2 linked regions of the Streptomyces venezuelae genome follow. The protein of the gene in region 1 interacts with the protein of each later gene in a pairwise test. Links are inferred from orthologs where the notes say so. Each region holds a gene or a part of one and is shown on either strand. Other genes may lie near its edges.

Region 1 (7,873 bases):
CGTCGGTGAGCTGCAGCAGGGCGGCCGGCCGGACGACGTGCTCACCCACCTCCAGCAGGAGGTGGACAAGCGGCCCTCGCTCGCCGAGCACTGCGTGGGGATCGCGCGGGCGCTGGGGCGGGCCGCCGTGGACGCGTACGGCCCGACGAAGGCCCAGTCCTACTCCCGGCCCGTCTGCGACACCTCGTACGCCTCCGGGGTCGCCTCCATGGGCTGACGCCCGTCACGTCCCTACGCTGGCCGTCATGACCGACGACCACCGATCCGCTCCGCCCGCTCCCTCCGCAGCCGCGTTCCCCGCCGCCCCCACCCAGGCCGTCGTCCTGGCGGGCGGCCAGGGTTCGCGGCTGCGTCCGTACACGGACGACCGCCCGAAGCCGATGGTCGAGATCCCGGGCACGGGGGTGCCGATCATCGGGCACCAGCTGGCCTGGCTGGCCTCCGAGGGGGTCACGGACGCCGTGGTCTCCTGCGGGCACCTGGCCGAGGTGCTCCAGGAGTGGCTCGCCGGGGCCCGGTTGCCGCTGCGCGTGACCACGGTCGTCGAGACGGAGCCCCTGGGCCGCGGCGGCGGTCTCAAGTACGCCGCCCGGCACCTCCCGCATCCCGACGGGTCCTGGTACGCGACCAACGGCGACATCTGGACCCGGTTCTCGCTGCGCGAGATGGCCGCCTTCCACGCCGAGCGCGACGCGGTGGCCACCCTCGCGCTGGCGCGGCCGCGGATCCCCTGGGGGGTCGTGGAGACCAACGAGTTCGGGCAGGTCCTGGACTTCATCGAGGCCCCGCCGTCGCCCTATCCGGTCAACGCGGGCGTGTACGTCTTCAGCCCCGAATTCACCGCGCTGCTGCCGGACTTGGGCGACCACGAGCGAACGACGTTCCCGCGCCTGGCCCGTGAGCGGCGCCTCGCCGGCTTCCCGCTGCCCCAGGGGGCCTACTGGCGGGCGATCGACACCGCGAAGGACCTCACCGAGGCGGCACGGGAGTTGGCGGCGCAGCAGGGCGCCTGAGGCCCCGCACGGGCCGGCCGGCGCCCGGCGCGTCGTACGTACGCGGCCCCGCGCGCCCGGCACACGCACCGGGGCCCGGCACGCTCGTGCGTGCCGGGCCCCGGTTTTCCCGTGCGGGTGTCGACGAGTGCCGACGGAGGTCCGCGGATGTCAGCCGATGAGCCCGCCGATCAGGCCCGGCTGCTTGGGGGCGGGAGCCCCGCCGCCCGTGCTGCTCCCCGCGGAGGAGGACGGCTGCCTCGGCGAGGAGGACTGGCGGGGGGTGCTGCGCGGGGTCTGCTGCTTGCCGGTGGTGCCGCGCGTCGCGGCGGGCGACTCGGAGCGGGTCCCCGAGGTTCCCTTGGAGGGGCTGCCGGACGCGGTCTTCCCCGACTTGGTGGCGGGCTCGGTCGCACTGGCCGAGGGCGAGGCCGCCTTGGCCGGCGGCTTCGTGGGCTGCTGCTGCCCGGGCTGCCGCCCGGCCGGCGCCTGCTGCGGCAGCGGACGGCCCGGCAGGTAGTTGCTGGGGGCCTCGCCCGGCCCGGGGACGGTGACGACGGTGGAGGAGCGGACGGCGCCGCCGAGGAGCGAACCGACGAGCAGGGTGAGCCCGCACACGACGGCGGCCATGACGGCCCCGCGGCGCAGCACGCGCCGCCGCAGCCGCCAGATCTCGGAGCGCGGGCCGAGGGTCCGCCAGGCCTCGCCGGCGAGGCGTCCGTCGAGGGAGTAGACCGGGGCGCCGGCGATGATCAGCGGGGACCAGGCGGCGAGGTAGATGATGTCGGGCGCGTCGTAGGCCGGGACGGTCTTCCAGCTCACCGTCATCAGCAGTGCGGCGGACAGCAGGGCCCCGAAGCAGGCCGCGAACCGCTGCCACAGGCCGAAGACGGTGAGCACACCGACGACGACCTGGAGGAAGGCCACGCTCAGGCCCGCGCCGACCGGGTGGGCGAGGGCGAAGTCGCGCAGCGGCTCGGCGAGGGCCCAGGGGTTCAGCGTGTGCAGCCAGGTGACCATGGAGCCGCGTTCGCCGCCGTCGAAGTAGACGGGGTCGCAGAGCTTGCCCATGCCGGCGTAGATGGAGATGAAGCCGAGGAAGACGCGCAGCGGGAGCAGCACGACGCCGAGGTTCATCCGGCGGCCGGGGTAGTAGGAGGCCTGGCCGCGGCTGTCGGATCCGGTCCGGCGGGAGTCGGCCCCGGGACCGGAGCCTGGCGGCTCCTGCTGGTGGTGCAGGTCGCGCACGGCGGCCAGGGGGCGGGTCTCGGCGGGGTCCCCGTAGCTGCGCTGCCCGATGACGGTGGGCGTGGCGAGGGTGTCCTCGGCGAGGTCGTGGGCCAGGTCCACGCGGGGGATGACCTGGGTGGTGCCGCCGTCGTACTCGTCGTGTCCGCGGCCGGCCTCGCGGACGGCCTGGAGCAGTCCGCCCATGGCGGCGGCGTCGCCGGCGTCGGACTTGCCGCTCCAGACCACGGGGGCCCGGCGGCGGGTGGCCCCGGCGGCCGCCACCACGGCGCCACCCAGAACGGGTGCGCGGCCGGGGGCCTTCGCGGGCTTGGAACGCGCGCTCGGGCTCGGTGCGAGCCGCACGCGGAAGCTGGCGTGGTTGACGATGACCTGTGCGGGGTCGCACGGCACCTTGACCATGCTCAGCGCGGGCTGGTCGTCGAACCCTGACGTTCTGGTGTCCACACTCATCTAACCGAGTGATCAGTGTTTAGGACACTGCCTTGACGCCAGTGATGTGTCCGAGACCCGTCAAGATCAAGCCACCCCGCCCGAATCGGGTGGGGTGACACGCTCACGGGTCATCTCCCGTGAGCCAAGTGGATCAGTTGCGCGAGGGATCCGCCGCGTGCGGATCCCTCGCCCGGGGGATCAGACCCGGCCGCGGTCGGCGCGGCGGCGGGCCGCCTCGTAGAGGACCACGCCGGCGGCGACACCGGCGTTGAGGGACTCGGCACCGCCCGGCATCGGAATGCGGACGAGGTAGTCGCAGTTCTCGCCGACGAGACGGCCGAGGCCCTTGCCCTCGGAGCCGACGACGATCACGACCGGGCCGGCCAGCTCGTCCAGGTCGTTGACCGTGTGCGTGCCCTCGGCCGCGAGGCCGACGATGGTGATGCCGGCCTTCTTGTAGTCCTGGAGGGCGCGGGTCAGGTTGGTGACGCGCGAGACCGGGGTGCGGGCGGCGGTGCCGGCCGAGGTCTTCCAGGCGCCGGCGGTCATACCGGCGGCACGGCGCTCGGGGATGACCACGCCGTGGCCGCCGAAGGCGGAGACGGAACGCACGATCGCGCCGAGGTTGCGCGGGTCGGTGACACCGTCGAGGGCCACGATCAGCGGCTCGTCGCCGTTGTCGTAGGCGGCGGCGGTGAGGTCCTCCGGGTGCGCGTACTCGTACGGCGGGACCTGCAGGACCAGGCCCTGGTGGTTGAGCCCGTTGGTCAGGCGGTCGAGCTCGGGGCGCGGGGCTTCCATCAGGTTGATGTTGCCGCGCTCGGCGGCGAGCTGGAGGGCCTCGCGGACGCGCTCGTCATTGTCGATGAACTGCTGGACGTAGAGGGTGGTGGCGGGGACGCCGTCGCGCAGCGCCTCGAAGACCGGGTTGCGGCCGACGACCATCTCGCTGGTGCCCTTGGGGCCGCCGCGGCGCGGCGCCGGACGGCGCTTGGCGGCCTGGCGGGCCATCGCGTTGGCGATGCGGTTGGCCTTGTGCTTCTTGCGGTCCTCGGCCTTGGGCGTGGGGCCCTTGCCTTCCAGGCCCTTGCGCCGCTGGCCACCGCTGCCGACCGTCGCGCCCTTCTTGTTGGACGTGCGGCGGTTCCTGCGCTGGCTGTTCCCGGCCATGACTTCTACCTGTTTTCGTTGGTGCTGCGGTATGTACGTATGAAGAGTGTGCCGCCCGGAGCTCCGGGCAGCACACCAAGCTCAGCTGCCCGGGCTCAGCGGGGGCCGAGCGTCCAGCGCGGACCCGTGGGGCTGTCCTCGATGACCAGCCCGGACTGCTGGAGCTGGTCGCGGATCGCGTCGGCGGTCGCCCAGTCCTTACGGGCCCGGGCGGACTCGCGCTGGTCCAGGACGAGTCGGACGAGGGTGTCCACGGCGCCGTGGAGCTCCTCGCCGCGGTCGGAACCGTTCCCGCCGTCCCAGTGGGCGTCGAGCGGGTCCAGGCCGAGGACGCCCAGCATGGCCCGCACCTCGGACAGGCGCGCGATGGCCGCGTCCTTGTCGTCGGCGGCGAGCGCGCTGTTGCCCTGACGGACGGTGGTGTGGACGATCGCGAGGGCCTGCGGGACACCCAGGTCGTCGTCCATGGCCTCGGCGAAGGCGGGCGGCACCTCGGCCGCCGGCTCGACGGGGCCGCCGGCCTTCTCGATGACGCGCTGGTAGAAGCCCTCGATCCGGGCGAAGGCCGACTCGGCCTCGCGCAGGGCCTCCTCGCTGTACTCGATCATCGACCGGTAGTGCGGGGTGCCGAGGTAGTAGCGCAGGACGATCGGACGCCACTGCTTGACCATCTCCGAGACGAGCACGGAGTTGCCCAGCGACTTGGACATCTTCTCGCCGGCCATCGTGACCCAGGCGTTGTGCACCCAGTAGTTCGCGAACTCGTCACCGAAGGCCTTGGCCTGGGCGATCTCGTTCTCGTGGTGCGGGAAGATCAGGTCGAGTCCGCCGCCGTGGATGTCGAAGGCCTCGCCGAGGTACTTGTGCGCCATGGCCGAGCACTCCAGGTGCCAGCCGGGACGGCCGCGGCCCCAGGGGGTCTCCCAGGAGGGCTCGCCGGGCTTGACGGACTTCCACATGGCGAAGTCGCGCGGGTCGCGCTTGCCGGTCTCGCCGGTGCTCTCCGGCTGGCGGATGTTGTCGAGCTCCTGGCGGGACAGCGAGAGGTAGCCGGGGAAGGACTTCACGTCGAAGTAGACGTTGCCCTCGGACTCGTAGGCGTGGCCGCGCTCGATGAGGCCGCGCATCATCTCGACCATCTCGGTGACGTGACCGGTGGCACGCGGCTCGTAGGTGGGCGGGAGGCAGCCGAGAGCGGTGTAGCCGTCGTTGAAGGCGCGCTCGTTCTCGTAGCCGATGGACCACCACGGACGGCCCTGCTCGGCGGCCTTCGTGATGATCTTGTCGTCGATGTCCGTGACGTTGCGGATGAAGGTGACCTCGTAGCCCCGGTACTCGAACCAGCGGCGCATCATGTCGAAGTTGAGGCCCGACCGGATGTGCCCGATGTGCGGGGCGGCCTGCACCGTGGCGCCACACAGGTAGATCGAGACACAGCCCGCGGTGAGCGGGGTGAAGTCGCGGATCTGCCGGGCGCTGGTGTCGTACAGGCGAATAGTCACGGCATCCAGGGTAGTGGCCCTGTAGCAGTGCCCCGCGACCCTTTCGGGACCCGGGGCACCTTTGTTGCCGAAGATGTACGGCCGCTACGAGGGATCAGGCCCGGTTCGTCCGGTACACGAGGGCCGTGGCGATCGCGGCGAGCCCTTCGGCGCGGCCGGTGAGACCCAGCCCGTCGGTGGTGGTGCCGGACACCGAGACGGGGGCGCCGGCGGCGGCCGCGAGCGCCTTCTGCGCTTCTTCGCGCCGCTTGCCGATCTTCGGGCGTACGCCGATCACCTGGATGGCGATGTTGCCGATCTCGAAGCCCTCGGCGCGGACGATACGGGCCGCCTCCGCCAGAAGGGTGACACCGGCGGCGCCCGACCACTCGGGGCGGGAGGTGCCGAAGTGCGCGCCGAGGTCACCGACGCCGGCGGCGGAGAAGAGCGCGTCGCAGGCGGCGTGGGCGGCGACGTCGCCGTCGGAGTGCCCGGCGAGGCCGTCCTCGCCCTCCCAGAGCAGGCCGGCGCACCACAGCTCGCGGCCGGCCTCGAAGGCGTGCACGTCCGTGCCGATGCCGACGAGCGGGATCGCCGGAGCAGCGGGAACGGCGGGGGCGGTGGGATCAGTAGCCATCGGTGGCCCTCCTGCGGGCGAGTACGGCCTCTGCGAGGACCAGGTCGAGGGGACGGGTGACCTTGAAGGCCTCTTCGTGGCCCGGGATCACCACGACGGTGACACCGAGCCGTTCCACCATCCCGGCGTCGTCGGTGGCACCCTCGCCGTCGACGGCGATCGCGGCGTGCGCCCGCTGGAGGGTGTCGAGGTCGAAGCCCTGCGGGGTCTGCACGGCGCGCAGCCGGGCCCGCTCGGGCGTGCCGAGGACCGGCTCCGCCTCGCCGGGCCTGCCGGGCTCGACCTCCTTGACCGTGTCGGCCAGGGGCAGCGCGGGCACCACCGCGGGCGCTCCGTCGCGTACGGCCTCGATGACGGAGTCCACGGTGTCCACGGGGACGAGCGGCCGGGCCGCGTCGTGGATGACCACGGAGGTGACGTCCGGCGGCAGCGCGTCCAGGCCGGCGCGGACGGACTCCTGGCGGGTCTCCCCGCCGGGGACGACCAGCAGCTCGGTGCGCTCGGGCAGTGCGTGCTCGCCCAGCAGCAGGCGCACCTCGGCGGCCTCGGCGGGCGGGGCCACGACCACCACGAGGGAGACCGCGCGGGAGCGGGCCATCGCGCGTACGGCGTGGACGAGCATCGGGGTGCCGCCGAGGGCCCGCAGGGCCTTGGGGGCACCGGGACCGAGGCGTACCCCCCGGCCGGCGGCCGGGATCACCGCGGCGGTGCGGTGGGGACGCGTAACGTCAGACATCAGTAGCTCCGAGCCAGGTTTGTGACTTCGGCCGACATGGGTATGGCCTGAAGGGTGCCGGGTGCGACGCCCCTCGCCCCTTCCGTGACGACCGGTCGAGCAGGCTGCCCGGACCCGGCACGCCATCGTGATGGTGGCAGTGAGGTAGTAAGGCAAAAGGTACGAATACAGACATGCCGCAGCGCCCGGCAACAGGCCTCTCGTGGAGGAGAGACCTTGTCATCGGGCACCGCGGCAAGCTGCGCACCAGATGGTGCACGGGGGACTCGCGTCAGGACGCGAGCACCTCGTCGAGGAGGGCCTCGGCCTTGTCCTCGTTCGTGTTCTCAGCGAGCGCGAGCTCGCTCACCAGAATCTGGCGTGCCTTCGCGAGCATGCGCTTCTCACCCGCGGAGAGTCCGCGCTCGCGCTCACGACGCCACAGGTCACGCACCACTTCGGCGACCTTGATGACATCGCCAGAAGCGAGCTTCTCCAGATTTGCCTTGTAGCGCCGGGACCAGTTCGTCGGCTCTTCTGCATACGGTGCGCGGAGCACCTCGAAGACCCGGTCCAGCCCGTCCTGGCCGACTACGTCGCGAACGCCGACGAACTCCGCATTGTCCGCAGGCACACGAACCGTCAGGTCGCCCTGGGCGACCTTGAGCACCAAGTAGGTCTTGTCCACGCCTTTGATCTGACGAGTCTCAATGGCCTCGATCAGCGCGGCCCCGTGATGGGGATAGACCACGGTGTCGCCAACCTTGAACGTCATGTGACAGGTACCCCTTCCGTGGCTATCCAGGGTAACACGAGAACTGACTGTTATGAATGGCGTTTTCGCAGGTCAGGGCACATCTCGGGGCTTGACAACAGCAACACGAACGTGCTGCGGAGGGCTTCCGGAAGGGGGTATTCGCAGGTCGGGGGCGCTGCGCGGACCAGGCGAAAGGGCCACGCTACACCTGCCCGGCACCCCCATCAGTGTGACGTACGTCCCGTTTTGCCGGTTTCCGAGTCGGGAAACCGAACTACTCCGTCCGACTGGCGGCCGCCCTCGCCGGGCGGGTTCCGGCCCAATCCCGAATTGATCACTCAGTGGTGTTCGAGGGAATCCGGAAATTGATCACCAGGGGCCCGGCGCACGATATGCGGGCGCCACAAGATCGGCACGGTGAAGGGCGCCGTGGAATGC
Region 2 (5,450 bases), 1.1 Mb from region 1 along the record:
AGCTCAAGGAGCTGGCGTACATGCACGCCGAGGGCTTCGCGGCGGGCGAGCTCAAGCACGGGCCGATCGCGCTGATCGAGAAGGACCTGCCGGTGGTGGTGGTCGTCCCGTCGCCGCGCGGCCGGTCGGTGATCCACGACAAGATCGTGTCGAACATCCAGGAGATCCGGGCGCGGGGGGCGCGGACCATCGTGATCGCGGAGGAGGGCGACGAGGCGGTCGTCCCGTACGCGGACCACCTGATCCGGATCCCCGCGACGCCGACGCTGCTCCAGCCGCTCGTGGCGACGGTCCCGCTGCAGGTGTTCGCGTGCGAGCTGGCGACGGCGCGCGGCAACGAGGTGGACCAGCCGCGTAACCTCGCCAAGTCGGTGACGGTGGAGTAGGCAGTCGGCCAGTGGAGTTGTCGTTGTGATTATCGGCGTCGGGATCGACGTAGCGGAGATCGAGCGGTTCGGCGCGGCGCTGGAGCGCACGCCGAACCTGGCGGCGCGGTTGTTCGTCGACGCCGAGCTGACGCTGCCGAGCGGCGAGCGGCGCGGGATCGCCTCGCTCGCCGCCCGGTTCGCCGCCAAGGAGGCCCTCGCCAAGGCGCTCGGCGCGCCCGGCGGCCTGCTGTGGACCGACGCCGAGGTCTACGTCGAGACCACCGGGCAGCCGCGGCTGCGGGTGTCCGGGACGGTCGAGGCGCGGGCGCTGGAGCTGGGCGTGAAGTCCTGGCACATCTCGCTCAGCCACGACGCCGGCATCGCCTCCGCCGTGGTGATCGCAGAGAGTTAGGGGGCAGCCCATGCGGACTGCTTACAGCGTGGAGACCGTACGGGCCGCCGAGCGGGAGCTGATGGCCCGCCTCCCCGAGGGCGCCCTGATGCAGCGGGCGGCGGCCGGCCTGGCCGCCGCGTGCGCCGGGCTGCTGCGGCGGGCCCGCGGCGGGGTGTACGGGGCCCGGGTCGTCCTGCTCGTCGGCCCCGGGGACAACGGCGGTGACGCGCTGTACGCGGGCGCCCGGCTGGCCCGGCGCGGAGCCGGGGTGACGGCCGTGCCGATGGACCCCGAGCGGATGCACCCGGGCGGGCTGGCCGCGCTGCGGGCCGCCGGGGGACACCTCGCGGGAGCGGTCCCGCAGCGGGCGGACCTCGTACTGGACGGGCTGCTCGGGATCGGCGGGCGGGGCGGGCTGCGCCCCGCGGCCGCGGCCCTGGCGGAGCGGATCCCGCAGGGGGTCCCCGTGGTCGCGGTGGACCTGCCGAGCGGGGTGGACGCGGACACCGGGGAGGTGGCGGGTCCGGCCGTGACGGCCGATGTGACGGTGACCTTCGGGGCGTACAAGCCCGGCCTGCTGATCGACCCCGGGGCGTCCCGGGCGGGCGCGGTGCACCTCGTCGAGATCGGGCTGGAGCTGCCGTCGCCGCAGGTGGAGGCCCTGCAGCACGCGGACGTGGCGGGGCTGCTGCCGGAGCCGACGGCGACGAGCGACAAGTACCGGCGGGGCGTGGTCGGGATCGTCGCCGGGTCGGCGCGGTACCCGGGCGCTGCGGTGCTGGCGGTGGCGGGAGCGCTGCGGGGCGGCGCGGGCGCGGTGCGGTACGTGGGGCCGGCGGCCGAGGCGGTGCTCGCCCGCTACCCCGAGACGCTGATCGGGCCCGGCCGGGTGCAGGCGTGGGTGGTCGGCCCGGGGCTGGGCGAGGGGCGCGCCGGGGAGGTCGCGGAACTGCTGGCCGGCGACGCCGCGGTGCTGGTCGACGCGGACGGGCTGCGCGGGCTGGACCCGCAGGTGCTGCGGGCCAGGACGGCCCCGACCCTGCTGACCCCGCACGCGGGGGAGGCGGCGGCGCTGCTGGGGGTGTCGCGGGAGTCGGTGGAGGCGGGCCGGCTGGACGCCGTACGGCTGCTGGCGCAGCGGTACGGGGCGGCGGTGCTGCTGAAGGGCTCGACGACGCTGGTCGCCTCGGGCGGCGGTGCCGTTCGGGTGAACCCGACGGGCACCCCGTGGCTGGCCACCGCCGGCAGCGGGGACGTGCTGTCAGGCCTCGCGGGCTCCCTGCTGGCGGGCGGTCTGTCCGGGGCGGACGCGGGGGCGGCGGGCGCGTACCTCCACGGCCTGGCGGCCCGCCGCGCCGGGGGCCCGCTCCTGGCCCACCAGGTGGCGGAAGCCCTCCCCGCGGCCTGGCGGGACGTGGCCCGCCCCTGACCTGGGCTCGGGGTGCCGGCCGGGCTGAGGTGCCCGTGGCACCGACGGGGCGGGCATCGCGGCCTCTCCGGCGATCGAGGCGCGGGCCCCGGCGCGCAGCCCGCGCAGGTCCGGTCGGAGCCGGCGCGGATCAGGGCAGGGCCCGGCCGGGTCCGCCGGACGGAGGGACGCCGGGCGGACGGGAGCTCCGCGCAGCGGGCGCCCGCACCGGGTACCCGGCCGGGGTTCTGAGAGACTGTGGGCGATGAACGAGACAGCGACGCGCGTGTACGCCGAGATCGATCTTGACGCCGTACGGGAGAACGTGCGCGCACTGCGCGAGCGGGCGCCCCGGGCCGAGCTGATGGCCGTGGTCAAGGCGAATGCCTACGGGCACGGTGCCCTGGAGTGCGCCAAGGCCGCCCAGGAAGCCGGTGCCACCTGGCTCGGCACGGCCACGCCCGACGAGGCCCTCGCGCTCCGCGCCGCCGGGATCCGGGGGCGGCTGATGTGCTGGCTCTGGACCCCGGGCGGGCCCTGGCGGGAGGCCGTCGAGGCCGACATCGACGTCGCCGTCAGCGGAATGTGGGCCCTCGACGAGGTGCGCGAGGCCGCCCGCGCGGCGGGCCGCACCGCCCGCGTCCAGCTCAAGGCCGACACCGGCCTCGGCCGCAACGGCTGCCAGCCCGCCGACTGGGAGGCACTGGTCGGAGCGGCCGTCGCCGCCCAGGCCGAGGGGACCGTCCAGGTCACCGGTGTCTGGTCGCACTTCGCCTGCGCCGACGAGCCCGGGCACCCCTCGATCCAGCGCCAGCTGGCCGCGTTCCGCGACATGCTCGCGTACGCCGAGAAGGAGGGCGTCGAGCCCGAGGTCCGGCACATCGCCAACTCGCCGGCCACCCTCACGCTGCCCGAGTCCCACTTCGACCTGGTGCGCTGCGGACTGGCCGTCTACGGGGTCTCGCCCGCCCCCGAGCTCGGCACCCCGGCCGAGCTGGGCCTGCGGCCCGCGATGGCCCTGAAGGCCTCCCTCGCGCTGGTCAAGACGGTTCCCGCCGGGCACGGGGTGAGCTACGGCCACCACTACGTCACCGACGCCGAGACGACTCTCGCGCTGGTGCCGGCCGGCTACGCCGACGGCATCCCCCGGCAGGCGTCCGGCCTCGGCCCGGTGCTCGTCGGCGGCAAGGTCCGCCAGGTCGCCGGGCGCATCGCGATGGACCAGTTCGTGGTCGACTTGGGGGAGGACCACGCCCGCGCCGGTGACGAGGCCGTCATCTTCGGGGACGCGGAGCGCGGTGAACCGACCGCCGAGGACTGGGCACGAGCGGCACACACGATCGCGTATGAGATCGTCACCCGTATCGGTGCACGAGTGCCCCGGGTGTACCTGGGCGGCTGAGCGGAGTGAGGGCGGCGGCGTGAGCGAGAACTGGCGCAAGGCCGGCTGGGCCGGCGCCGCCATCGGCGTGATAGCCGCAGGAGCGGCGGCCGGTGTCGCGGTCGAGAGGATCACCGTCGGCCGCGGCATGCGGAGGAAGGCACGCCTCGCCCTCGACGCGGCCGGGGACTACGGGTCCCTGCGCGGCACCGAGGGGATCTGCCGGGCCGAGGACGCCACCGAGCTCTACTACGAGGTCGACGAGCTCCCCGAGGACGGCAAGCGGCGGCGCCTGCGGCGCAAGGCCGAACCCCAGGCCACCGTCGTCTTCTGCCACGGCTACTGCCTCGGCCAGGACTCCTGGCACTTCCAGCGCGCCGCCCTGCGCGGAGTGGTCCGCGCGGTCTACTGGGACCAGCGCAGCCACGGCCGCAGCGCCCGCGGCCTCGGCCACGCGGACGGCGAGCCGGTGAGCATCGACCAGCTCGGCCGGGACCTGAAGGCCGTCATCGACGCGACCGCCCCCGAGGGGCCGCTGATCCTGGTGGGTCACTCGATGGGCGGAATGACCATCATGGGATTCGCCGAGCAGTACCCCGAGCTCGTCCGCGACCGCGTCGTCGGCGTCGCCCTGGTCGGCACCTCCAGCGGCCGCCTCGACGAGGTGACCTACGGGCTCCCCGCCGCCGGCATGGGAGCGGTGCGCCGGCTCCTGCCGGGCGTGCTCAAGGCGCTCGGCTCCCAGGTGGAGCTGGTCGAGAAGGGCCGCCGGGCCACCGCCGACCTCTTCGCCGGGATGATCAAGATGTACTCGTTCGGCTCCCGGGACGTGGATCCCGGCGTCGCGCGGTTCGCCGAGCGGCTGATCGAGGCCACGCCCATCGACGTGGTCGCCGAGTTCTACCCGGCCTTCCAGACCCACGACAAGACCTCCGCCCTCCAGCTGTTCGCGGACCTGCCGGTCACGGTCATCGCCGGGGACAAGGACATGATCACCCCGCCCGCGCACAGCGTCGCCATCAAGGAGGCGCTGCCCGGCGCCGACCTCGTGGTCCTGGAGTCCACCGGGCACCTCATGATGCTGGAACGCCCGGAGACCGTGACGCGGCTGCTCACCGAGCTGCTGGCGCGCACCGGGGCGGTGGCCGTCCCCGCAGCGACTAACGTTGGCGGGCATGGAAGAAGTACCGCTGGAAGCACAGCGCAGCCAGGCGCCGGCACCTGAGGCCGCAGCCGGCGCGGAGACCCGGATCACGATCGACTCCCCGGACGCGATGCAGGAACTGGGCCGCAGGATCGCCGCCCTGCTGCGCCCCGGCGACCTCGTCCTGCTGACCGGCGAGCTGGGCGCGGGCAAGACCACGCTCACCCGGGGCCTCGGCGAGGGCCTGGGCGTGCGCGGGGCCGTGACCTCGCCGACCTTCGTGATCGCCCGGGTGCACCCCTCGCTGACCGGGGGACCGGCGCTGGTGCACGTGGACGCGTACCGCCTGGGCGGCGGGCTGGACGAGATGGAGGACCTGGACCTCGACGTCTCGCTGCCCGAGTCCGTGGTCGTCGTGGAGTGGGGCGACGGCAAGGTCGAGGAGCTCTCCGACGACCGGCTGCACGTGGTGATCGCCCGGGCGGTCGGCCACGAGGAGGTCCTGGACGACGTACGGGAGGTCCTGGTGCGCGGAGTCGGGGCGCGCTGGAGCGCCGGGGCCGGGCTGGACACCCTGGCCGGTGTCCTCTCCGAGTAAACGTACCGACAACTCGTCGGCAAGATATTGCGCTGTCGGCGGCCCTCGTGGTGACATGGTACCGAGAGTTTCTTAGGTATGCCTAAGTACGGTGTCCCGGGTCCAGGAGGCAGCCATGTCGGCACCAGCAGGAGCACATCGCGAACCCCGCCCGTCC

The links. The genes of interacting proteins can lie anywhere in the genome.
Region 2: the proteins of rlmB (region 1) and DEJ51_RS20040 interact in binary tests that used the Escherichia coli proteins (3 or more experiments, as listed by UniProt). The link is inferred for Streptomyces venezuelae from one-to-one orthologs.

What each region holds. Positions count from the first base shown.
Region 1 is NZ_CP029189.1:3,415,372-3,423,244, forward strand. Bases 1,860-4,812 are described here. They hold rlmB (23S rRNA (guanosine(2251)-2'-O)-methyltransferase RlmB), read right to left. Parts: upstream 3,846-4,812; coding sequence 2,874-3,845; downstream 1,860-2,873. Other genes in these bases: DEJ51_RS14880 (DoxX family protein), read right to left, coding at 1,860-2,693; cysS (cysteine--tRNA ligase), read right to left, coding at 3,941-4,812. Also shown: DEJ51_RS14870 (hypothetical protein), read left to right, coding at 1-217; DEJ51_RS14875 (NDP-sugar synthase), read left to right, coding at 246-1,013; more of DEJ51_RS14880, read right to left, coding at 1,164-1,859; more of cysS, read right to left, coding at 4,813-5,347; ispF (2-C-methyl-D-erythritol 2,4-cyclodiphosphate synthase), read right to left, coding at 5,442-5,963; ispD (2-C-methyl-D-erythritol 4-phosphate cytidylyltransferase), read right to left, coding at 5,953-6,699; DEJ51_RS14905 (CarD family transcriptional regulator), read right to left, coding at 6,971-7,453. UniProt on the Escherichia coli protein: Specifically methylates the ribose of guanosine 2251 in 23S rRNA.
Region 2 is NZ_CP029189.1:4,487,800-4,493,249, forward strand. The notes cover bases 1-2,990. They hold DEJ51_RS20040 (NAD(P)H-hydrate dehydratase), read left to right. Parts: upstream 1-790; coding sequence 791-2,191; downstream 2,192-2,990. Other genes in these bases: glmS (glutamine--fructose-6-phosphate transaminase (isomerizing)), read left to right, coding at 1-386; DEJ51_RS20035 (holo-ACP synthase), read left to right, coding at 412-780; alr (alanine racemase), read left to right, coding at 2,436-2,990. Outside these bases: more of alr, read left to right, coding at 2,991-3,572; DEJ51_RS20050 (alpha/beta fold hydrolase), read left to right, coding at 3,517-4,776; tRNA (adenosine(37)-N6)-threonylcarbamoyltransferase complex ATPase subunit type 1 TsaE, read left to right, coding at 4,727-5,293; DEJ51_RS20060 (hypothetical protein), read left to right, coding at 5,409-5,450. UniProt on the Escherichia coli protein: Bifunctional enzyme that catalyzes the epimerization of the S- and R-forms of NAD(P)HX and the dehydration of the S-form of NAD(P)HX at the expense of ADP, which is converted to AMP.